3 regions of the Neobacillus oceani genome follow, and region 2 is predicted to be linked to each of the others. Evidence: riboswitches for the same ligand, from Rfam matches in the RefSeq annotation. Region 2 holds a riboswitch; each other region holds the start of a gene.

Region 1 (8,024 bases), 1.3 Mb from region 2:
TCAAGGGGATGTTGCAAATCCAGCAAACGTAAATGCCAACCAGTATTGATGCGTATTTTTTTGAAAGGAGTACACAATGCCTTATTTCATAAATATATTCAGCATGAAAACGAACGGAATAACGACAAACGGGAACCTTGATGTAGGGGCGGTTATTCATAATAGTCATACTGCCAACGCGAAGTACGTTGGAGCGAACATATCCCTGGGTGACTTGTCGCCAACGACATCGTTCATGGGGGCAAACAACATTGACCCCGATATAAGCGACCAGGATCAAATCGCCAATCCATCATTGCCTATAAGCAATCAATTTTAGAGGAGGACTGTTATGCTTCCTTTTCCGTTTTTTAAAGGCGGGCTGCCAAAGTGGCTGAACCAGTCATTCGTGAATAATGACATTACAAAATTTGTGGAGGACATGGTGCAAAAGTCCATTACATCCTCAATGAAGCATGTTGAAATGGCGGACATCCTGCATGCGGAGCGGGAAGAGGCCATGCAAACAAATCCAATAGAATCATTTCAGGTGACCACCTTTGAAAGCCACGACCATGTCTACGTAAGAATGTATATCAAGAATGCCGAGCAGCTTTCGAATTTAAAAATCTACCATAATACCAATCAATTGATTATTGAAGGGCTGCCTACCCCGGAATCGAGGCATGTCCTTACATTGCCATCGATGGTAAAAATGAAGGATTCGGTTTCCGAATACCGGGATAACTATCTGCAGATTAAAATGAAGAAGAGGATGGACCCGCAATTTACCGAAGTCGCAGTCCCGCCCATGGAGTAGCCTTTTCCAGGTGGACCATTCTTTTTAAAAGAAGGGGGACATACGGATGGATATGGATAAAATTAAACAATGGATCGAAATGACCCAGCAGTATCAAAACGGGCGGTTTTGGGAGATGGTGTTTGAAGACAATCCCCCGGGGGATGCCTTGGAAGACCAGCCTGTACGCCAAGCAAAACAAAAACAAGGAAGTTACCCGAATACGGATATTTTCCTGACGGACAGGGATGTTATTCTATTACTCGAAATCCCGGGGGCAATAAGGGAGGACATTGCATTATCGGTTTCAGGCAGCAGGCTTACAATAAAAGGGGTTCTCCAGGCGCCGATGATTAATGGGGTCACCGTACAAACCGAACGGAAATACGGAGAGTTCCAAAGGATTATTGACCTTCCGGAGCCTACCGAAAGCAAGGACATTCATGCAAGGTTCGAAAATGGGCTCCTGATTATTACGTATCCAAGAAGGTATGTAAGGGAAGAAACCATCTTAATCCGCTGATTTTATAAAGTTGGGTGGGGGCCAGGTTATGCCTTTTAAAAAATCGGAACAGGAAAGAAAGACGGAAGGTACCGACCATCTTGAAAAAAAGCTCTTCCTTTACATCCAAAAAACAGTCAATGCGGAAATGGCGCCAATCTATCAAATGTTGAATCAGTTTGCTCGGCACATTTCGAAACTTGAGAACCGTGTTTCTGATTTGGAAAAAATGTACACTGAAAGCGGGGCGATCCATGAACGGTATCTGGAGGATTCTGCTTGCGGCGGCAAAGGAAATTCGGGGGGCGTGCCTCCTGTTATTTTTCAAGAAATCAAGGTTGATAAACTGTTCATTGAAAAATTTGACCAGGCAAACAACCTGGGGACTATTGGCATTAAAGAGCTAAGCGGCCATCTAAACATCGGAACGACATACGAAAAGGCAGGCCTTGAAGAAGCAGGAGCGGAAATGAAGGGCGAGTATGAGGAACTAAAGGAAAAGTATAAGCAAAAGATGGACGAAATGAAGGGAAAAGGGAACAAGGATGGTTCCCGATAAATGCTGATGAAGGTGCATCAGCATTTTGTTTTTGTAAGTGGCAGCAAAGGGCCAATAACCATAAAGGCTATTTTTCCCGGTTCATAAGAGCCGGGTTATTTTTTTTGCGTACATATTCTTTTGAAGAAGGATGTCCGGCGGTAACGTGAAGTAATAGCGTAATGTGAACAAAGCGGTGTCTAATCTTTAGAAGAAAGTGTTTAATTTGTCTGCTGTTGTGATATTGAATTCATAAGTAACAAAATAGGGGGGAATAAAATGTCGGAAAATCGCAAAATTGCGGAAGACCTGATTGAAGCCGTTGGTGGCAGGGAAAACATCCATTCGGTTGCCCATTGTGCAACCCGCCTGCGAATTATGGTGAACGACAAGGAAAAAATTGATCAGGAAAGAGTTGAGGAGATTGATAAAGTAAAGGGGGCCTTTTTTAATTCAGGCCAGTACCAGGTAATTTTTGGAACAGGGACAGTCAACCGCATTTATGAAGAGGTATCCCAGTTTGGGCTGGAAACAAAATCTGCTTCCGATCAGAAGAAGGATGCAATCAAGTCGGGGTCCAGGTTCCAACGGGCAATTCGGACGTTCGGCGATGTGTTTGTGCCGATTATTCCTGTCCTCGTGGCCACTGGGTTGTTTATGGGGGTCCGGGGCCTCGTCATGCAGGAAGAAATTCTCGCGCTCTTTGGCATAACACCCGACCATGTACCGCAAAATTTCCTATTATTTACGCAAATCTTGACTGATACCGCCTTTATTTTCCTTCCAGCACTTGTAGCATGGTCGACATTCAGGGTATTTGGCGGGACGCCGATTATTGGGCTTGTGTTAGGTTTGATGCTTGTCAGCCCGTCATTGCCAAATGCGTGGGGGGTAGCCGGCGGTGACGTTGAACCGCTCCAATTCTTCGGATTCATCCCTGTTGTTGGGTATCAGGGGTCGGTTTTGCCTGCTTTCATCGCGGGGATTATCGGGGCAAAGCTGGAAAGGGCGGTAAGGAAGCGTGTTCCTGAAACACTTGATCTTATTGTTACTCCATTCATCACCCTTCTCGTAATGATTTCGCTTTCATTGCTCGTTATTGGACCGATTTTCCACACCGTTGAACAAGGTATTTTATCAGTGGCAACAGATGTCCTTTCCTGGCCGTTTGGAATTAGTGGCCTGCTGATAGGAGGCCTTAACCAAATTATTGTCATTACCGGGGTTCATCATGTTTTCAATATGCTTGAAATCCAGTTGCTTGCCAACTATAACAGCAATCCATATAACGCAATCGTAACTTGCTCGGTTGCGGCACAGGGCGGCGCTGCCCTTGCGGTTGGCCTCAAGACCAAAGCAGCAAAATTGAAAGCACTGGCATACCCATCCTCGCTGTCGGCTTTATTGGGAATCACTGAGCCGGCGATTTTCGGGGTTAATCTCCGTTACGGCAAGCCGTTTATCATGGGGCTCATTGGCGGCGCGGCCGGGGGATTTTTGGCGTCAATCCTTGGCTTGAAAGGTACGGGAATGGCGGTTACGGTTATCCCGGGGGCGCTCCTCTATTTAAATGGGCAAATCCTGCCGTACATCCTCGTCAACCTCGTGGCGATTGCGGTCGCTTTCGCGCTCACCTGGATGTTTGGATACTCGGATAAAGTTAAGAAGGAAATCGAACATCAGTAAGATTCACAGGAGGCAGGGCGTTACTTGCCTCCTTTTTTAAAAAGAAGGCAATGCAAAAATGGGGATGTAAATGACACAAGGAGGTTTGCTGATGACTGATAAGGAAACTCTCCTCGTCCAGAAAGCGTATGAGGAAGTTGATAAATACAAAGAGCAGGTGGATACGGACCCGTACCGGCTGAATTACCACCTTATGCCTCCGGTCGGATTGTTGAATGACCCGAACGGACTTGTCCAGTACAAGGGTACATACCATGTGTTTTACCAGTGGAACCCTTTTGATACGGCTCATGGGGCGAAATTCTGGGGGCATTATTCATCAAGGAATATGATTCACTGGCGTGAAGAGCCGATTGCCCTCGCCCCGAGTGAGTGGTATGAGCGGAATGGCTGCTATTCTGGCAGTGGGGTTGAGTGGGAAGGAAAACTGTATCTTTTTTATACCGGGAATGTCAAACTGGACGATGGGACGCGGGAGACGTATCAATGTGTGGCGGTGTCCCGGGATGGCATCCATTTTGAAAAAAAGGGCCCAATCATCAAGCTCCCGGAGGGGTATACGGCCCATTTCCGGGATCCAAAGGTTTGGTGGAAAAACGGCCGCTGGTATATGGTCATCGGTGCCCAAACCGTGAATGGGAACGGGGCCGTGGTCCTGTTTTCCTCAGATGACCTGCAAAGCTGGAGGGAATCGGGACAGATTGCGGGAGAAGGGATGAATGGCCTGGCGGACTTCGGTTATATGTGGGAGTGCCCGGACCTGATCCGTCTGGACGGGAAGGATGTTTTGCTTGTGTCGCCCCAAGGATTGGATCCAAGCGGCCACTTTTACAATAACTTGTTCCAATCGGGCTACTTTGTCGGAACACTGGATTATGAATCGGCCCAATTCAAGCATGGCCCATTTACCGAGCTTGACCGTGGGTTTGATTTCTATGCGCCGCAAACATTTGTTGATGATAAGGGGAGAACCATCCTTTACGCCTGGATGGGGATCACTGATGAGAATGAATCGTCCCACCCGACTCTACTCAACCGTTGGGTCCATGCACTGACCATCCCCCGGGAGTTAAGACTTCACGGCGATAAGGTTTATCAGCGGCCAATTTATGAGCTCTCTTTGCTGCGAAAAGAAAGAGTGGAATACCAGAATGTCGAACTTGCCGGAAAGGCAACTCAATTCAATGGGGTCGTGGGAAAATCAGTTGAATTGCTGTTAGATAGCCTTAAAGTGAAGAATGGTGGGTTCCGTATCCGGTTTAGAAGCGAGGCCGAACTATTTTACGATTCCGATAAACCGGAGATTAGCCTAATAAGGAAAAATTTTAAAACAGGCGAACCGGAAAGAAGAACATGCGCGATCTCGGACCTAACACAGCTAAGGATTTACATGGATCATTCTTCATTGGAAATCTTCGTAAACGAAGGCGAAGAAGTATTTACAGCACGTTATTTCCCCAAGATGGAGGACGAAACAATTGTCTTTTATGGAAAGGCTAGCTTCTGCCTTGTAAAGTGGGATTTGGATAGGCTGAAGATTCAGCGGTACAAATCTTAAAGATATGAATAGAATTCTATGTTTTAGGGAAGCCCTGATTGACTACATTCCCCTTCACTCCATTTAAGGCTATCTTATTTCCAAATGAATCCTCATATGGAATCAGGATATAGGCTTTTAGGCAGAAATTAGGTTGACAGATTTGTCGGAATGTTATAGTCTAATTTGTATATAATTTAATAGAACCACCTCACTTTCACAGTGGGGTAGAGGCGCGGTATTTAACAGTCTTTAGTGGAGCCTGAGAAGCATCGAGACTAGGGAGAAGGAAATACCGCCGAAGTGGGCCATATACTCAGTATTGCCTGCTGGGCCTGCAGTGAATAATTGCAGGACTGTCTCAATGAACTGCCCGGTTTATTGAGTTGTGCTATCTCATTGGGGTAAAGAGAGGATTTGGGCGCAAACTATACATGTTGCGGCCTGAGTTTATCTCAGGCCGCTTTTTGGTGTATTCATTCATTAAAAATGAAAGGGGAAGTTAAGGGTGAAAAAAAGGGGTACATTATTTCTGGCAGTATTGCTTACCGCAATCCTCGTATTGGCCGGTTGCGGAGGTACAGACAGTTCAAAATCGGGTTCGAATGGCAAGGAAGAAAAGGATACTTTCAAAGTAGGGCTTGAGGCCGGCTACGCGCCTTTTAACTGGTCGCAAAAAGACGATTCAAATGGAGCTGTCAAAATTTCTGGATCATCTGAATACGCTGGCGGCTATGATGTGGAAATTGCCAAGAGAATCGCCGATGGCCTCGGCAAGGAACTGGTCATTGTCAAAACAGAATGGGATGGCCTTGTACCGGCATTGACTTCCGGCAAAATCGATGCGATTATCGCAGGGATGTCACCAACGGAAGAACGTAAAAAAACAATCGACTTTTCGGATAACTACTATAAATCGAATCTCGTAATGGTTGTGAAAAAAGGAAGCAAGTATGAAGGAGCGAAATCAATTAACGATTTCAAAGGTGCGAAGGTAACCGCGCAGCTGAATACATTCCATTACTCCGTCATTGACCAGATCGAAGGCGTCAAGAAAGCGACAGCGATGGATAACTTCCCGGCAATGAGGGTCGCACTTCAATCGGGCATCATTGATGGATACGTTTCCGAGCGCCCTGAAGCGGTGAGTGCTTCAGCCGCGAACGAAAACTTTGTGATGGTCGAATTCGAGGATGGATTCAAAACATCCGAGGATGACACGGCGATTGCTGTCGGACTTAAAAAGGGAAGCGGTCTAACGGACAAAATCAATGAAATCCTGAGCGGCATTTCCGAAGAAGAACAAACAAGCATCATGGATGAAGCAATCAAGAACCAGCCGGCGGCAGAATAAAGATAGATTTCGGTGGAAACCGGCTGTGTCTTGTATACAGCCGGTTTCATGATGATATGGAGGAGGAGAGGCATGAGCATTGAATGGATTGTAAAAATCGTATCGGAAAACTGGGAGATGTTCCTCCGCGGGGCGGGCACGACGTTATGGATCGCACTCATTGGAACAATTGCCGGGGCTGTTATCGGCTTGATTGCCGGCATCATCCGGACGATTCCTGTTCCAGAACGGGGACTTAAAAAAATTGTATTGGCAATCGTTAATTTTCTTTTATCAGCATATATTGAATTTTTCCGCGGTACGCCAATGATTGTCCAGGCAATGGTCATTTATTACGGCTCCGCATTAGCATTTGACATTAATATGAATGTAATGATGGCAGCACTTATTGTTGTTTCGATTAATACAGGGGCCTATATGGCCGAAATTGTCCGCGGCGGGATCATTTCGATTGATAAGGGCCAGTTCGAGGCTGCCCAGGCTATTGGGATGAACCATATCCAGACGATGGTCAACGTCGTTTTGCCGCAGGTTGTCCGAAACATTTTGCCTGCAACAGGGAACCAATTTGTAATCAATATTAAGGATACATCCGTCCTTAACGTTATCTCGGTATCGGAATTGTACTTCCTGACAAAATCGGTAGCGGGCAACAATTTCCGTTATTTCGAGTCATTCTTTGTGGCGTGTGTCCTTTATTTTATCATGACCTTTGCTGTAACGAAAATCCTTCGTTATTTTGAAAAGAAAATTGAAGGGCCGGATAGCTACACGGTTGTCGGCGAGGATATCCAGCCTGCAAGATAATAACTGCAGAAAGGAGGAGAACGTATGGAAAAAGTTATTGATATCCAGCATTTAAATAAGTCCTTTGGAAACCATGAAGTGTTAAAGGACATTAATTTTTCAGTCAATAAAGGGGAAGTCGTGAGTATTATCGGTTCATCCGGATCCGGCAAGTCGACGCTCCTTCGCTGTGTAAACCTATTGGAAATGCCGAGCGGCGGCCAAATCATTTACAAAGGCGAAAACATTCTTGATGACAAGCATGACCTGTTCCTTTACAGAAGGAAGCTAGGCATGGTGTTCCAGCAGTTCAATTTGTTCAACAACCACAACGTCCTCGGAAACTGTGTGGTCGGGCAAGTAAAGGTGCTTAAGCGCTCAAAGGAAGAAGCAGAAAAAGTCGCCATGAACTATTTAAAAGTGGTCGGCATGGATAAATACATTAATGCCAAACCACATCAATTGTCCGGTGGGCAAAAGCAGAGGGTAGCGATTGCAAGGGCCTTGTCAATGGAACCGGATGTCATGCTGTTCGACGAGCCAACTTCCGCGCTTGACCCTGAAATGGTCGGCGAAGTTCTAAAAGTTATGAAAGACCTTGCAGAATCAGGGTTGACGATGCTGATTGTTACACACGAAATGGAATTTGCCCGTGAAGTTTCCGATCGCGTAGTCTTTATGGATAAAGGGGTTATCGCCGAGGAAGGCAGCCCTGAGCAAATCTTCAGCAATCCAACCCAGGAACGGACAAGGGAATTCCTGAAAAGGACATTAAAACAGTACTAAATCGACATCCTTAGGCCTTTTCTCCTATTGTTCTAGAAAAAAATTCAAAAAATTTGG
Region 2 (8,024 bases):
ACAGCCAAGCTGGGGCTTCCCGAACTTCAACTGGGGCTTATTCCCGGTTTTGCCGGTTCCCAAAGGCTCCCGAAATTTGTGGGTACGGCGAGGGCTGCTGAAATGCTGTTCACCTCCGAGCCGATTACAGGGTTGGAGGCAGTTCAGTATGGACTGGCAAACCACGCCTATCAGGAAGAAGAGCTTATGGACCATGCCTTTGCAATGGCCAAAAAGATTGCCAAAAAAAGCACTGGCTCGTTAAAAGCAGCCATTGAGCTATTGAACTTTTCAAAGACCGAAGAATTTTATAAAGGCGTTGACAGGGAAGCGGAGCTATTTGGCCAGGTTTTCATGTCGGAGGATGGCCAGGAAGGTATCCGGGCGTTCATCGAAAAACGCGAACCGGAATTCAAAGGGGAATAAAACCCCAAAAATCGGGATTTTCACCCGGTTTTATACTGGTCCTTTTTGAAAGCGTTTTACTTTTGGAATTATCCAATCTATTAAACTTGTTTTTTGTTGAACTGAATTTTGGGAGGGGAAAGCAGTATGAATATTTTTGTGCTAATGAAAAGGACATTTGATACGGAAGAAAAAATTTCGTTGTCTGGCGGGAAAATCAATGAGGATGGCGCGGAATTCATTATTAACCCTTATGACGAATATGCCATCGAGGAAGCAATCCAGGTAAGGGACGCACATGGCGGAGAAGTAACTGTTGTGACAGTTGGAACAGAAGAGGCCGAAAAGCAGCTGCGGACCGCATTGGCAATGGGTGCTGATAAAGCCGTTTTGATCAACACGGAGGATGATATCGAGTACGGCGACCAATTTACGACAGCAAAAATTCTTGCTGAATTTTTAAAGGACAAAGAAGCAGACCTTGTCCTTTCCGGAAACGTGGCAATTGATGGCGGCTCTGGCCAGGTTGGCCCCCGGGTTGCGGAGCTCCTCGGAATCCCGTATGTAACGACTATCACCAAGCTTGAAATTGAAGGCGGGACGGCAAAGCTCGTCCGCGATATCGAAGGGGATTCGGAAGTGGTAGAAGCTTCACTGCCGCTGCTCGTCACCGCCCAGCAAGGGTTGAACGAGCCCCGTTATCCATCACTTCCGGGAATTATGAAGGCTAAAAAGAAGCCGCTTGATGAACTGGAACTGGATGACCTAGATCTTGAGGAAGATGACGTCGAAGCGAAAACCAAAACAATCGAAATCTTTTTGCCTCCAAAGAAAGAAGCGGGAAGGGTCCTTCAGGGCGATTTGCAGGAGCAAGTAAAAGAGCTTGTCCAGCTGCTCCATACGGAAGCAAAAGTCATTTAACCGCATTTCTTTCACCCAGGGTAAATAAAACATGAAAATGAAATTGACAACGAAAGCAAGATTGAAAATGCGTAGGAGGTAGAGGATATGGCGAGAAAAGTGTTGGTTTTGGGAGAAGTACGCGATGGTTCGCTCAGGAACGTCTCTTTTGAAGCGATTGCCGCGGCGAAAACGATAGCCGAGGGCGGAGAAGTTGTCGGCGTTCTGATTGGCGATGCTGTAAGCGCTTTAGGGAATGAGCTTTATCAATATGGAGCTGACAAAGTTCTGGCAGTAGAAGACGAAAAGCTGAAAAACTATACACCGGACGGTTTTTCACAGGCGCTCATGGCGGTTCTGGATTCCGAAAAACCGGAAGGCATTATCTTGGGCCATACAGCCATGGGCAAGGACCTGGCTCCAAAAATCGCCGCGAAGCTAGGGAGCGGGCTCATTTCCGATGTGACTGCAGTCGAGGACGCAGGCGGAAACATTGTGTTCACAAGGCCGATTTATTCAGGTAAGGCTTTTGAAAAGAAAATCATTACCGATGGGCTGATTTTTGCGACAATAAGGCCGAACAATATTGCTCCGCTTGAGAAGAATGACGCGGCAACCGGAACAGTGGCGGCTGTCACAGTGGAAATCAAGGATTTGCGGACTATCGTAAAAGAAGTTGTCCGAAAGGCAAGTGAGGGAGTCGACCTTTCTGAAGCGAAGGTTGTTATCGCTGGGGGACGCGGCGTAAAAAGTGCTGAAGGATTTAAACCGCTGAATGAGCTGGCGAATGTCCTGGGCGGCGCGGTTGGAGCTTCACGGGGCGCATGTGACGCGGACTATTGCGACTATTCGCTCCAGATTGGCCAGACAGGCAAGGTCGTCACACCGGACCTTTATATTGCCTGTGGCATTTCAGGGGCAATCCAGCATTTGGCCGGCATGTCGAACTCGAAGGTAATTGTGGCCATCAACAAGGACCCGGAAGCAAATATTTTCAAAATTGCCGATTATGGGATTGTCGGCGACTTGTTCGAGGTCGTTCCTCTTTTGACCGAGGAATTTAAAAAGCTGAAAATCCATTCCTAAGCGTGGGCTTGAAAAAGGGCGGATCCAATCCGCTCTTTTTTCTTTAAACAGCCACACGACACGGGAATAGCCTAGGCGTGGCCAGGGCAGGATAAAGCAGAAACATATTATTAGCGTGCCCCCCTGAATGGTGGTATACTTTCGTTAGATTTCAGTATCAATTTAGGAGGCTATTTTTATGGCAATTTCAAATGTAACAGACCAGAATTTCGCTGGTGAAATCGGTTCAGGCCTTGTTCTTGTAGATTTTTGGGCGCCTTGGTGCGGGCCTTGCAAAATGATTGCTCCAGTTCTTGAGGAAGTCGATTCCGAAATGGGCGACAAAGTGAAAATCGTTAAGCTGGATGTTGACGAAAACCCTGAAACATCCGCAAAATACGGCGTAATGAGCATCCCAACTTTGCTCGTATTCAAAGACGGCGAACAGGTTGACAAAGTTGTTGGCTACCAGCCAAAGGAAAACCTTGTAAGCCTTCTCGAAAACCATCTGTAAAATCCATCCCCTGGCCAATCATGGCCGGGGGTTTTTTTGCAAAAAATACAGCTTTACCGGGTTCGAATTTAGAATCTCCGAGTTCCAAACTTTCATGGAAAATAGTCACCCACAATGTATTTTTGTACGATTCAGGGATATATGAAGATGAAGCGATCCTGTAGACGGTAAAAGTGGCCGAGGATTCATTGAGCAGGGGGTAGACATCCATGGTAAAATTGAAAAAGTGGGGGAGTACCATTCAAACCCCTGTTTGAGCCGGTTTACAGTGATTTCACCTTATATAGATTGAAAAAGCAATAAAAGGGGGTGGACAACTTTATGAATGAAATTATTAAGCAAAAACTCGCCCTGCTGCCAGACCAGCCTGGATGTTATTTAATGAAGGACAGGCAAGGGACGATTATCTATGTTGGTAAGGCGAAGGTGTTGAAAAATAGGGTTCGTTCCTATTTCTCCGGGTCGCATGACGCGAAGACACAGCGGCTGGTCGGGGAAATCGAAGACTTTGAATACATTGTCACCTCTTCGAATATTGAGGCGCTCATCCTTGAACTGAATTTGATCAAGAAACACGATCCCAAATACAATATCATGCTCAAGGACGACAAGACGTATCCTTTCATCAAGCTGACAGCAGAGCGCCATCCGAAACTGATCATTACGAGGAAAGTAAAGCGTGACAAAGGGAAGTATTTCGGCCCCTACCCAAACGTCCAGGCGGCGAATGAAACGAAAAAGCTGCTTGATAGGATTTACCCGCTCAGGAAGTGCGCGACGCTTCCCGACCGCGTCTGCCTTTATTATCACCTCGGGCAGTGCTTGGCACCATGCGTAAAGCAGGTGCCGGAATCGGAGTACAAACAGATGACCGATGAGATTACAAGGTTCCTGAATGGCGGCTACAAGGAAATCAAAAAAGAACTTACCGAGAAAATGACGCAGGCCGCGGAGCAGCTTGATTTCGAGCGGGCGAAGGAGTTCAGGGACAAGATTGCTCATATCGAAGCGACGATGGAAAAACAGAAAATGACGACGACCGATTTTACCGATCGCGACGTTTTTGGGTATGCTGTCGACAAGGGCTGGATGTGTGTCCAGGTGTTTTTTGTGCGGCAAGGAAAGCTCATTGAGCGCGATGTTTCCCTTTTCCCTGTTTACGGCGAGCCAGAGGAAGAAATGCTGACTTTCCTTGGACAGTTTTACTCGAAGGCAAACCACATCAAGCCACGGGAAGTCCTTATCCAGGACAGCGTGGACTGCCAGACGGCGGAGCAGCTGCTGGAAGTAAAGGTGCTCCAGCCGCAGCGCGGACCAAAAAAGGACCTCGTCAAACTGGCCGTAAAAAATGCACAGATTGCCCTCAATGAAAAGTTTTCGCTTATTGAACGGGATGAAAACCGAACCATCAAGGCTGTCGACAATCTTGGCGCGCTGCTCGGCATCCATACCCCGAACCGGATCGAGGCGTTCGACAACTCGAACATTCAGGGAACCGACCCGGTATCGGCGATGGTCGTGTTCATGGACGGAAAGCCCTATAAAAAGGAATACCGAAAATACAAAATCAAATCGGTTAAAGGCCCGGATGATTATGAATCGATGCGGGAAGTGGCGCGAAGAAGATACTCCCGCGCCTTGAAGGAAGGCCTTCCGCTTCCGGACATGATTATCATCGATGGCGGGAAGGGACATGTCGAGGCAGTAAGAGACGTCCTTGAGAACGAACTCGGGCTAGATATTCCACTTGCCGGCCTCGTAAAGGATGAAAAGCACAAAACATCCCAGCTTCTGTACGGTAATCCGCTTGAAATCGTTCCATTGCCGCGCAACAGCCAGGAGTTTTACCTGCTGCAGCGGATCCAGGATGAGGTCCATAGGTTTGCGATCACCTTCCATAGGCAGCTTCGCGGAAAGAGCGCCTTCCAATCAATATTGGATTCAATTCCGGGGATTGGTGAAAAGCGGAAGAAGCTCCTTCTTAAAAATTTTGGTTCGGTGAAAAAAGTGAAGGAAGCTACTCCGGAGGAAATCACACGCATCGGTATACCAGGGCCTATCGCCGAAGAACTTTTGAAAAAATTGAACTCTTAGGGTTGGCGAATAAAAAACGGCTGTGCTATAATGATGGATAATTTCATATACTATCACTTTGAATTCTAAAGTGAAGGTAGAGGCGCGGGCTTCAAGAGTAAAAATCCGGAGAAGAATGGATTCCGTGAAGGATTTTGAAAGGGGAGACCGCCGAAGCGGCGAATGGATCCATTCCGGACGCTTGCTGGTCCTGCATTGAATAAGTGCAGGATTGTCAGGGTTTACTAATCCTGGAGGGCTATCTCACATAGATGCGTAGAATATTTTCACGTATCCGGGCAATGAGATATCTCTCATTGCCCTTTTTGTTTGTGCAGATACTTACTTAAAAAGGAAACCAGCAAAGGAAAGTAGGGGAAACAGTGGCGATTATTGTACAGAAATTCGGCGGCACCTCGGTTGGGACGCCGGAACGGATCATGAATGTAGCAAGGCGTGTAATCGAAGAATCCGAACTAGGTAACAGTGTAACGGTCGTCGTTTCGGCGATGGGAAAAACAACGGATGAACTTGTGGGGCTTGCGAAGCAAATTACCCCATCCCCTTCAAAACGGGAAATGGACATGCTCCTTACAACCGGCGAACAGGTAACCATCTCGCTCCTTGCAATGGCCCTGAACGCTCTCGGCAAGGAGGCCGTTTCTTTTACAGGCTGGCAGGCCGGGATAAAGACTGAAGATGTTCACGGCAACGCCCGAATTATGGATGTCGAACCACAACGGGTGCTGAATGTTCTTGAGGAAGGAAAAGTGGCGATTGTCGCTGGTTTCCAGGGAATTACGGGCCAAGGGGAAATTACGACACTTGGACGCGGCGGTTCGGATACGACAGCCGTTGCCCTTGCAGCGGCCCTTAAAGCAAGCCGCTGCGATATTTATACGGATGTTACCGGAGTATTCACGACAGACCCTAGGATTGTGAAAAGCGCGAGAAAGCTGCTCTCCATTTCCTATGACGAGATGCTTGAGCTTGCCAATCTTGGCGCAGGCGTCCTGCATCCAAGGGCGGTCGAATTTGCAAAGAATTACGGCATTCCGCTTGTAGTGCGGTCTAGCATGGTGAAAGAAGAAGGGACAATGATCGAGGAGGAAGTATCCATGGAAGAAAATTTAATTGTTCGCGGAGTCGCATTTGAAGATCAAATTACACGGGTTTCGGTAATGGGGCTGGCTGAATCGCTGAACGGCCTGCCAGCAATCTTTGCTTCGCTAGCCAAAAATGGCATTAACGTAGATATCATCATTCAAAATATTACTGGTGACGGAACGGCCAACCTTTCTTTCTCCATCAAAACGGAAGATCTTGAGAAAACGATTGAAGTCCTTGAAGCAAGCCGAAAAGCTTTGGGCTATGGGAAAATTGAAACGGAAACAGGCCTCTCGAAAGTTTCGATCGTCGGCTCGGGGATGGTATCGAATCCGGGCGTCGCAGCGCAAATGTTTGGAGTTTTGGCGGATAAAGGCATCCGGATAAAAATGGTCAGCACATCGGAAATCAAGGTTTCCGCTGTAATTGAAGATACATTCATGGTTCCCGCGGTTGAAGCGCTCCATGATGCGTTTGCCCTTTCAGGCACCGGAATCCATGCGTAGAATTCAATGGAAAAAGCCCCCTTTTCATACGTGAAGGGGGCTTTTAAAAGATATGAACGTATGAAAATTTGTCTAGCTCCAGCGCCCAGCGCCTAGTGTACTTCGGTCCCCTCGCTACGATAAGTCAACATCGATTCGCATCCGCTCATCGTGTTTCCTTTATCCCACCATTAAGGGACAGTAAGCCCTAGAGGGCAACTGTCCCTAAAGGTCCGATTTGTTCAACTAACCATCAGCGGAAAAACACCGCTGATGGAAGTTTCACTTTATCTCCATCGGGGCCCTCCAGTCCATACGGCGCTTAACGGGCGATTACGCTTTTCTTACACCGGGTCCTTGCTATCCCACTTGACAGTGAAGACAGCGATTCTAGATTGTTTGACAGGATGCTCAAAGGCTTCGGCTGTTACGCCTTTTTGGAATTCAATTTGCTGGGCGAGGAATCCGGCCTCAAGCTGGAAATATGACTCCGCTTTGGAGGATACCCGGGAAGGAAGGAGGACAGCGCCCAATACGAATTCCATTTCATTTTTCGATTCTTTACGGATGTCCAAATGGCCCCATGATGCCCGGGCAAAAAAAGTTTTAACCTCATCAATTGTCTTCAACGGATATTTTCTGGCAAGCAGTTTTCCTGCCCAATAAAGGAGTTCCGGGGCTTGCTTGCCAAGAAGTTCTGGCAAAAGGATTTCCCTGATCAATTCATAGCCAAATTTGGTCACAGTTTCAGTCGGTTGCAAATCTGAAGTGGTTTGTTCTTTCAAAAGACTCCCTCTCTTTCTATCACTCTATTATTATATACATTTTTTCTGTTTATAAGCGTAAAAATATTAACAATCCAACATTTTTTGGGCGGCCAAGCCTGTTTTATTTTACCCAACAAAGGCGCGCTGCAAGGGTTTTTGTCACAATCTTTTAACGTTATATCAGTATATTTCTAACATTTCGTAAATAGAAGAAATAATGTATCCGTTTCCTTGACGCTCTCTTCCAGTGGCGGTAAAATGAACATGTCACAGGGATGTAACTAAAGGTTCATAACTTTTTCACAATGATGATAGGTTTATATTCTCAGAGGGGAGCCTTCATCGCACTAACTTAGGGGGTATGATTATGGCGGGTAACAGAGAGTTTTTTAACCGCAGGCTTCATTCACTGCTGGGCGTTATCCCGGTCGGGGTTTTCCTTATCCAGCACCTGTTCGTGAACTATTCTGCAACAGGAGGGCCGGAGTCATTCAACAGGGTAGCGGATTTCATGGGGAATCTTCCATTCCGTCTTGTCCTTGAAACAGTAATTATTTATCTTCCTCTGCTTTACCATGCAATTTACGGGCTTTATATCGCTTTTACTGCTGACAATAATCCTGTCAGGTATGGGTATTTCCGGAACTGGATGTTTACCCTGCAGCGTGTCACGGGGATTATTACGCTAATTTTTGTCAGCTGGCACGTTTGGGAAACAAGGGTTGCCGC
Region 3 (8,024 bases), 810 kb from region 2:
ACATGCGGAGCTTCCACCTGAATTTCGAGGTGAACGTGTTCCTGTACGGGACGAGTTCGATCCGCGACCTTGTTGCCCATTTTGAAGAGGATATGAAGGAAAGCGAGAAAATTGGCGCCGTCGACTTTTATAAACGCGGGTTGTGGAACCGGCTGAAAGAATCATTCGCCCGTTTGTTCTCGGGGGTTCTATAGAGTGTTGTGGCAGAGATAGTGAAAGCTTGGCCAACAGGGAACGTACCCTTTGTTTGTTTGGACATTTTTCCAAGAAGGGTTAAAATAAATTGATGATCAATCGGATCTTTAGGGACAGATGTCTTTAATGTATACTCGGAGTCGCAACGTAATTGATGAGGTTCGTACTCGGATTGGAGCTTGTTACAGCGACTAGGGCTCAATGTGTCCCTGAAGAGTGAAGTAAAGTGTAATTTAGGCTAGGAGGGATTTGCGTTGAGTATGCAGGAGCGTATTATCGCGGAATTGAATGTGAAGCCGGAGATCGATCCGAAGGAGGAAATTAAGAAGCGGATTGGCTTTTTGAAGGAGTATTGCAAGAAGGCTAAGGCAAAAGGGTTCGTGCTCGGGATTAGCGGCGGCCAGGATTCAACGCTTGCGGGACGGCTCGCACAGCTTGCGGCCGAGGAGCTTCGCGAAGAGGGCTACACTGCCAAATTCATTGCCGTGCGCCTTCCTTATGGAATTCAGAAGGATGAAGACGATGCGCAGCTTGCGCTTGATTTTATTAAAGCGGACGAGGAGTTTACCTTTAACATTCAGGATGCCGTCGATGCGGTGAAGGCGGAGTACGAGCGTGCAGGGGAGGGCCAGGTGCTCGCTGACTTCCAAAAAGGGAACGTGAAGGCTCGGATGCGGATGATAGCGCAGTATGCATATGCGGGCATGAACGGATTGCTTGTTATCGGAACGGATCACGCGGCCGAGGCGGTTACCGGATTTTTCACAAAGTTTGGCGATGGGGGAGCGGATGTGTTCCCGCTGACTGGCCTGAACAAGCGGCAGGGCCGTGCGCTGATGAAGGAGCTTGGCGCTGTTGAGCGGCTGTACTTAAAGGAGCCGACTGCCGATTTGCTTGACCATGTCCCGCTGCAGGCGGACGAGACTGAGCTCGGGATTTCGTACGATGTCATCGATGATTATCTGGAAGGCAAGCAGATTTCCGAAGAGAACGCCAAGAAAATCGAGCAGCGCTTCATCATTTCAGAGCATAAGCGGCATATGCCGGCCAATCCGTATAGTGAATGGTGGAAGAAGTAAATTTTTGTTAAGGTGCGGCTTGGTTTAGCAGGCCACAATTGTAAATTACTGGAACACAGTCCATTTTTATCGGGGCTGTGTTTTTTGTATGGGAAGGGGGCTGAAGCTTGGTTTAAGGCCTATGCCGTTTCAGGTTTCTTTGAATTTTCACAGATGCGAATCCGGGAAACCTTTATAATTGAAGGAAGATATTTTGTCCGGAATGAGGTGCGGGATGAGAAAGCAGAGTTGGATTTTGCTGCTCCTGTTTTTTGTAGTGGCTGCTGGCCTTTTTTATGTAAAACAGTATACGATGCTGCTCGATTTTAAAAGTTCGGCGGAAACAGTCAACAGAACGTACGAGTTCGAAAAAGATTTTTCGGATACGAAAACGCTTGTTGAAGGAGTTGACCGGATATTCATTGGTGAGGTCCTTGAGGAAAAAGGCCGCGGTTCCCATGCGGGAAATCCCGCCACTTTTTTTGAGGTGCGTGTCACGCAAAAAATATAAAGGGAGCCCTGCTTGGCGGTATTACAGTCATCCAGAACGGCGGGTATTTCAAGGAAGGCGGCAAGCTTTATTTGCTGAAATTCGAAAATGACGAACTTTTGAGAAAGGGACAAATGTACCTATTTGCCGTCCAAGAGGTTGGTGACGGCATGTACTTGTCGATGCCGAAATTCGGCCATACCGCCATTCATACCGAGGAGCAGAAGTACGAGCTGATTGACGGAATCCGTGGGGTGCTTGGGGAGTGATTTGCAGAGGAACAAGGCGTCGGTATTCCTGTGTCCGAAGGCGCCAGTCATTCAGACAGCTTTTTGGAAACCGATTGCGCCTAAGATTAAGCCGGCTTTTCGGTACGAGAGAGTCCGCACCCATAGTAATCAGGGCCAGGCTCGGCCCAAAGAGCCCCATCCCCTTCCCCGCATGTCGCCAAGCCACAAAGTGTTGCATAAATTTTCATAAATCTGCTATATTCACCACCGCCAAAGCACCTGTATTGATTTTATAATGGAGAAAATTGGCTTGGAAGGGGGGAGTCAGGTGAGGAACACGATGACGGAAGGACGTTTTCTTGCATGGGTGGCCGGGGCGATCATCACTCTTATGGGAATCCATGTTTTCCACCCGCAGCTAGTCCAGGTTTACAACCCGGTGAACTATGTATCGTTCCACGCACTGCTTGAGTTTTTCAGTATTATGATTTCGTTCGTAATTGTCTTGTACAGCTGGAGAGTGTTAGACCGGAATCGCTCTGTAAGGCTGCTGCTCATTCTTTTCATTTTTTCCACAGTGGGAATGGTTGATCTCCTCCACACGGTGACCTTTAAAGGTATGCCCTACTTCCTAACCGAGAGCTCCGTGGCGAAAGCAACTGGTTTCTGGATTGTTGCGCGGATGGTCGAGGCTATCCTGATGCTGGTAGTGATGCTGATGCCGGACAAGCTGGTGAGACGGGATTTGCGGAAGCCGGTTCTCAGCGCCGCAATCATGCTCGGACTTGCAATCATGGCAATTGTTTTCATCTTTGAAAAGAGCCTTCCCGTCCTTGTTGTCGAAGGGCAAGGGACCACTCCTCTTAAAAATGGCCTTGAGTACTTCATCAGCTTCCTGCATTTTCTGTCACTCGTCGTCTGCCTGCACCATTATTATCTTGAAAAATGCACCACACACCTAAATCTCGCGCTCGCCTTTACACTTCTGTTCCTGTCGGAGATGATCTTCACCGTCTACCAAAGTGTATTCGACCTCGATAATTTTACAGGCCACATTTTCAAGGTGCTCGGTTATTATTTCATCCTGAAAGGCGTTTTCCTGCTTCTGAAGAAAAAGGAACCTGTGCCAGATGAAAATACCGTTGTAAAGCAAATCCCAGGGGCCCTTTTCTCGATTATGAAAAAAGAAGGGCGCTTCATGTTTACTTATATGGAAGGCGGCCTGCTCCGCGAGAATGGGCTCAAGCCGTCCGCAATCACTGGCACCGACGTTGAAGACCTGATGCCTCCAATGGAAGGCGATGCACTCGACTACTGCCACGAATGCTGGGAAACCGGCGCCAAACAGACATTTCTGGCCAATATTAAAAAAAGCCATTTCGCCATTTCCCTCGTACCAATCGTAAAAGGCGGGAAGGTCGAGGAAATTGCGGGCACCGCCGTCGATGTTTCCAATTTCGTCCATTATGGAGCCCGCGAGAGGCCACAATCGGCAGTTGCCAGGAAAGGGAAAGCCTTGAAAACACTATGATTGACGGCTTTGTGGAAAATTGGCCACCCGGGCTGGGCGTTGCGCGGAACAGGTTGACAAACCCCCTGCGAGGCTTTATCCTAGGTAAGGCTAAAAAAACATCACATAATTCAAATATATAGATTCCTCATCAGCGAGATGAGGTAGAGGTCGCGGGTATTAGGAGTAATTCGGAAGAGGGGCAGGCACCCCGGGGAGGCCGGATGAAAGGAATGACCGCCGAAGCGCCGCAGGTCACTGACTGCGTCAGCTGGGACTGTATCCGAATAGGTGCAGGACTGCCATGGGAAACTATGGTGAACTATCCCGTTTTGTCTGATGCGGCACAAATACACTCCGTATCAGGGGTGTTTTTTTCTGCCTGTTTTTGAAGCAGATGCTTCCGTTTACTCCGCCACCTTTCAGAAAAGTGGAGGAGGGGATGGCGCAATGCTTCACTTTCAACAACGAAGAGAGGAGACATCATAGATGAATAAACAAGGGAAACTTGGTTTATGGATATTGACGGCACTTGTCGTTGGAAATATGGTTGGATCCGGCATTTTCATGCTGCCGCGCTCGCTATCTGAGGCGGCAAGTCCGGCAGGCGTGATGATGGCGTGGGGGTTGACCGGATTCGGGGTCATGATGACGGTCCTTGTGTTCGGAAACCTAGCGATTCGGAAGCCGGAGCTAAAGGGTGGGCCGCAAATATATGCGAAGGAATTGTTCAGGCCGGGCACTCAGGCTTCGACGCTGTCAGGCTTCATGGCGACTTGGGGCTACTGGATTGGGAACCTTGCCGGGAATATTGCGATTATTACGACGTTCGCGGGCTACCTGTCAACGTTCTTCCCGATTTTGACGAGCCAGGCGGAATGGTTTTCGATTGGCGGATTAACCGTAAAGGTCGGCAACGGTATGACGTTTATCGTCTGCACGGTGATGCTTTGGTCTACCCATGCCATCATCCTTCGCGGAATTGAGAACGCCGGAAAGCTGAATTTCGCTGCCACCGCTGCGAAGGTTATTGGTTTTATTCTATTCATTATTGTTGGTTTATTCGCATTCAGTAAAACAAACATCTTGCCGCTCACCGCTCCACGGGTCGACGGTAGCGGACAGACGATCGGTTTGCTTGGCCAGGTGAATTCAGCCGCCCTGTCAACACTTTGGGCATTCATCGGCGTTGAATCCGCTGTTGTCTTTTCATCAAGGGCGAAAAAACAAATCGATGTAAAACGGGCTTCCATCCTGGGCTTGCTCATCGCACTCGCGCTTTACATCGGTATCTCCATCCTTGTTATGGGCATGCTCAGCCAGGGAGAACTCATTGCTTCCGACAAGCCGCTTATCGACGCGATTACCAAGGTGCTCGGACCGGCTGGTGGCCAGGCGCTCGCCGCAATTGGCTTGATCAGCCTAGTCGGCTCGACGCTTGGCTGGGTAATGCTGAGTGCGGAAATCCCGTTCCAGGCTGCAAAGCAAGGGCTTTTCCTGCCGTGGTTCCTAAAGGAAAATAAAAAAGGTATTCCAGTCCGTTCGATGATCATTACAAACGGACTTGGTCAGCTGTTCATTTTCTCGACGATTTCGAACTCCATTTCGAAGGCGTTCGGTTTTGTTATTTTCATTGCGACCCTGTCGTATCTCGTTCCTTACTTCATCGCTTCACTATACCAGCTTAAGCTAGTTGTGACTGGGGAAACATACCTAGGTGACAAATCGCGTGCGACCGATGGAATCATTGCTGCGATGTCGACGATTTATTCTACTTGGGTCATCATTGGCGGGACAGCCGACCTGAAAACATTCACCTTTGGGATGCTACTCATTGCAAGCGGAATTTTCTTTTACGGGCCGCTCTGGAGGGCGAATGCTGGAAACAGGTCTGTTAAAAAGAGACCTGCGGTTTAAGGGTAATCAACAAAAGTTAGCTTTAACTTCTCAAGTTCCATTGAAAGATGGGCTTATCCAAGCGCATTGATCAATACCTGGGCGAGGTAAGATCCTATCCTGTGCCGCAAAAAGATTTATAGAAACAACTTAAACCGCTTGGGGGTTCCCAGGCGGTTTTTTAAAATATTTATAGTAAAGGAAAAAACAGAGGTGGGGAGAAGATTTACATAAACATTCTGCCTGCTTGGCCCGGGTGGCCAATTTTCCAAAAGGCGTCTTTAGAAAGAATTCGGATAGCTTTCCAACATATCCCTCAAGAAAACGATTAATCTGCAAAAGGCAGGGTAAAATATACAGAAATTAATCTTTGACATGGCTGGCGTTCCTGTACTATGATGTTTAATGTTGACCAAACCAATAAGAATTAGGGGGTATTAATGTTGAAGAAGTTATCGATTCTGTTTGCACTCATGCTAAGCCTTGTGCTGGTGGTTGCTGCGTGTGGTACGAACGACAAAAATAATGCTAATAACAATACGAATAATGAAGAAAAGAAGACTGGCGGGAATGATGTTCTTTCCAAGGTGAAGGATGAAGGCAAACTTGTTGTCGGTACGGAAGGTACATACCCTCCGTTTACGTTCCACGATGATAAGGGCAAGCTGACTGGCTTTGACGTTGAAATTGCCGAGGAGGTCGGAAAGCGGCTTGGCGTGGAGGTTGAATTCCTTGAAACGCAGTGGGATGCGATTTTCGCTGGGCTTGATGCGAAGCGTTTTGACATGATTGCCAACCAGGTCGGTATCCGTCCGGACCGCCAGGAGAAGTACTTGTTCTCCGAGCCTTACATTACTTCCGCGGCCGTCCTGATTACGCGTGAAGACAATGACAAAGTGACCAAGTTTGAGGATATTAAGGGGCTTAAGTCTGCTCAGTCGATGACAAGTAATTATGCCGACATCGCTAGGAAATACGGTGCGGAAATTGTTGGCGTTGAGGGCTTTAACCAGGCGGTCGAGCTTTTGAACTCGAAGCGGGTTGATGTGACGATCAATGACAAGATTGCGTTCCTTGATTTTAAAAAGAACCGTCCTGAGGCGAAAGTAAAAGTCGTTGCGACGGAAAGCGATGTTTCAAAGAGCGGACTCATGTTCCGCAAGGACAGCCAGACACTTGTGGATGAAGTGAACAAGGCTCTTAAAGAAATGATTGACGACGGTACGTACGACGAAATCTCAAAGAAATGGTTTGGTGAGAATGTACTTAAGTAGTATTTTCACAGACCCTGCCCGGATGGACAGGTTAGTGACAATTGCGAAAAACTCTTTCCAGCCTTTGCTGGAAGGACTTATTGCCAATACCATTCCTTTGACGCTAATTTCTTTCGCGTTGGGGCTGATTTTGGCCATTTTAACGGCGCTCGCGCGGATTTCCCAAGTGAAGGTGCTCCGGGGCATCGCGCGTTTCTATGTATCCGCGATTCGCGGCACGCCGCTTTTGGTACAGTTGTTCATCCTGTTTTACGGGCTGCCGACTGTCGGAATCGTTATCGATCCGTTCCCGGCGGCGGTTATCGGTTTTTCGCTTAGTGTTGGAGCGTATGCTTCGGAAATCATCCGCGCTGCGATCCTGTCGATTCCAATGGGGCAGTGGGAAGCGGGTTATTCGATCGGGATGACCTATCCGCAGCTTTTGAAGAGAGTCATTTTGCCACAGGCGGCGAGGGTATCGGTTCCGCCATTGTCGAACTCGTTCATCAGCCTTGTAAAAGACACGTCGCTTGCGGCGATGATTCTAGTGACTGAAATGTTCCGCCGCGCGCAGGAGATTGCGTCGACGAACTATGAGTTTTTGCTGCTTTACCTGGAAGCAGCCCTGCTTTACTGGGTTGTCTGTTTCATCCTTTCCATCTTCCAGGGCAAGCTGGAAGCAAGGTTTGACCGGTATGTTAAATAGATGGGAAGGGGGGACTGTTAGATGAGTACTGTGAATGGATCGGTTGGCCTTCAAGGTTCCGGTGTTATTTCCGATGGCGGTGCCGGGTCCGGGGCGCCGATGATTTCGATTAATGGTTTATATAAGCAGTTCGGCGAGCTGGAGGTTTTGAAGGGTATTGACCTGGAAGTCGAGAAGGGGAAGGTCGTCGTTGTCATCGGCCCGTCCGGTTCGGGTAAAACAACACTTCTCCGCTGCCTCAATGTTCTTGAGACGCCGACAAAGGGAAGAATTTCGATCGCCGGGCAAACGCTTGATTTCTCGGGTGGCGTGCCGAAGAAGGATATCGCTTCGTTCAGGCGCCTGACCGGGATGGTGTTCCAAAGCTACAATCTTTTCCCGCATATGACGGCGCTCGGGAATGTGATGGAAGGGCCGGTTACCGTCAAAGGAGAAAACAGGGAGAACGCCAGGCAAAAAGCGGCGATGCTTCTGCAGAAGGTTGGCCTTGGCGATAAGCTTGATTATTACCCGCACCAGCTTTCCGGCGGGCAGCAACAGCGGGTCGGCATTGCCCGGGCGCTTGCAATGGAGCCCGCGGTTATGTTGTTCGACGAGCCGACATCCGCATTGGATCCCGAACTGGTTGGGGAAGTGTTGAAGGTTATGAAGGATTTGGCGAACGAAGGGATGACCATGGTCGTCGT

The links. Region 2 has a riboswitch for lysine ahead of V1499_RS15915 (aspartate kinase). Riboswitches for the same ligand answer to the same signal wherever they lie in the genome.
Region 1: linked by a shared signal. The riboswitch ahead of V1499_RS22345 (transporter substrate-binding domain-containing protein) and the one ahead of V1499_RS15915 (aspartate kinase) in region 2 are both predicted to bind lysine.
Region 3: linked by a shared signal. The riboswitch ahead of V1499_RS20095 (amino acid permease) and the one ahead of V1499_RS15915 (aspartate kinase) in region 2 are both predicted to bind lysine.

What each region holds. Positions count from the first base shown of each region.
Region 1 covers NZ_CP143543.1:4,458,125-4,466,148, reverse strand. Annotated here, with positions in the region: gene V1499_RS22380 (spore germination protein) at 1-49, shown strand, start outside; gene V1499_RS22375 (spore germination protein) at 77-319, shown strand; gene V1499_RS22370 (Hsp20/alpha crystallin family protein) at 332-799, shown strand; gene V1499_RS22365 (Hsp20/alpha crystallin family protein) at 846-1,301, shown strand; gene V1499_RS22360 (hypothetical protein) at 1,330-1,839, shown strand; gene V1499_RS22355 (sucrose-specific PTS transporter subunit IIBC) at 2,098-3,504, shown strand; gene V1499_RS22350 (glycoside hydrolase family 32 protein) at 3,596-5,062, shown strand; lysine riboswitch at 5,262-5,443, shown strand; gene V1499_RS22345 (transporter substrate-binding domain-containing protein) at 5,550-6,395, shown strand; gene V1499_RS22340 (amino acid ABC transporter permease) at 6,468-7,202, shown strand; gene V1499_RS22335 (amino acid ABC transporter ATP-binding protein) at 7,227-7,967, shown strand.
Region 2 covers NZ_CP143543.1:3,144,280-3,152,303, reverse strand. Annotated here, with positions in the region: gene V1499_RS15940 (enoyl-CoA hydratase) at 1-405, shown strand, start outside; gene V1499_RS15935 (electron transfer flavoprotein subunit beta/FixA family protein) at 532-1,305, shown strand; gene V1499_RS15930 (electron transfer flavoprotein subunit alpha/FixB family protein) at 1,393-2,370, shown strand; gene trxA (thioredoxin) at 2,549-2,863, shown strand; gene uvrC (excinuclease ABC subunit UvrC) at 3,185-4,957, shown strand; lysine riboswitch at 5,027-5,206, shown strand; gene V1499_RS15915 (aspartate kinase) at 5,320-6,549, shown strand; gene V1499_RS15910 (YslB family protein) at 6,873-7,313, opposite strand; gene V1499_RS15905 (succinate dehydrogenase cytochrome b558 subunit) at 7,663-8,024, shown strand, end outside.
Region 3 covers NZ_CP143543.1:3,950,026-3,958,049, reverse strand. Annotated here, with positions in the region: gene cls (cardiolipin synthase) at 1-194, shown strand, start outside; gene nadE (ammonia-dependent NAD(+) synthetase) at 450-1,274, shown strand; gene V1499_RS20110 (hypothetical protein) at 1,489-1,764, shown strand; gene V1499_RS20105 (hypothetical protein) at 1,836-2,012, shown strand; gene V1499_RS20100 (MASE3 domain-containing protein) at 2,302-3,504, shown strand; lysine riboswitch at 3,641-3,816, shown strand; gene V1499_RS20095 (amino acid permease) at 3,973-5,400, shown strand; gene V1499_RS20090 (amino acid ABC transporter substrate-binding protein) at 5,823-6,653, shown strand; gene V1499_RS20085 (amino acid ABC transporter permease) at 6,640-7,338, shown strand; gene V1499_RS20080 (amino acid ABC transporter ATP-binding protein) at 7,438-8,024, shown strand, end outside.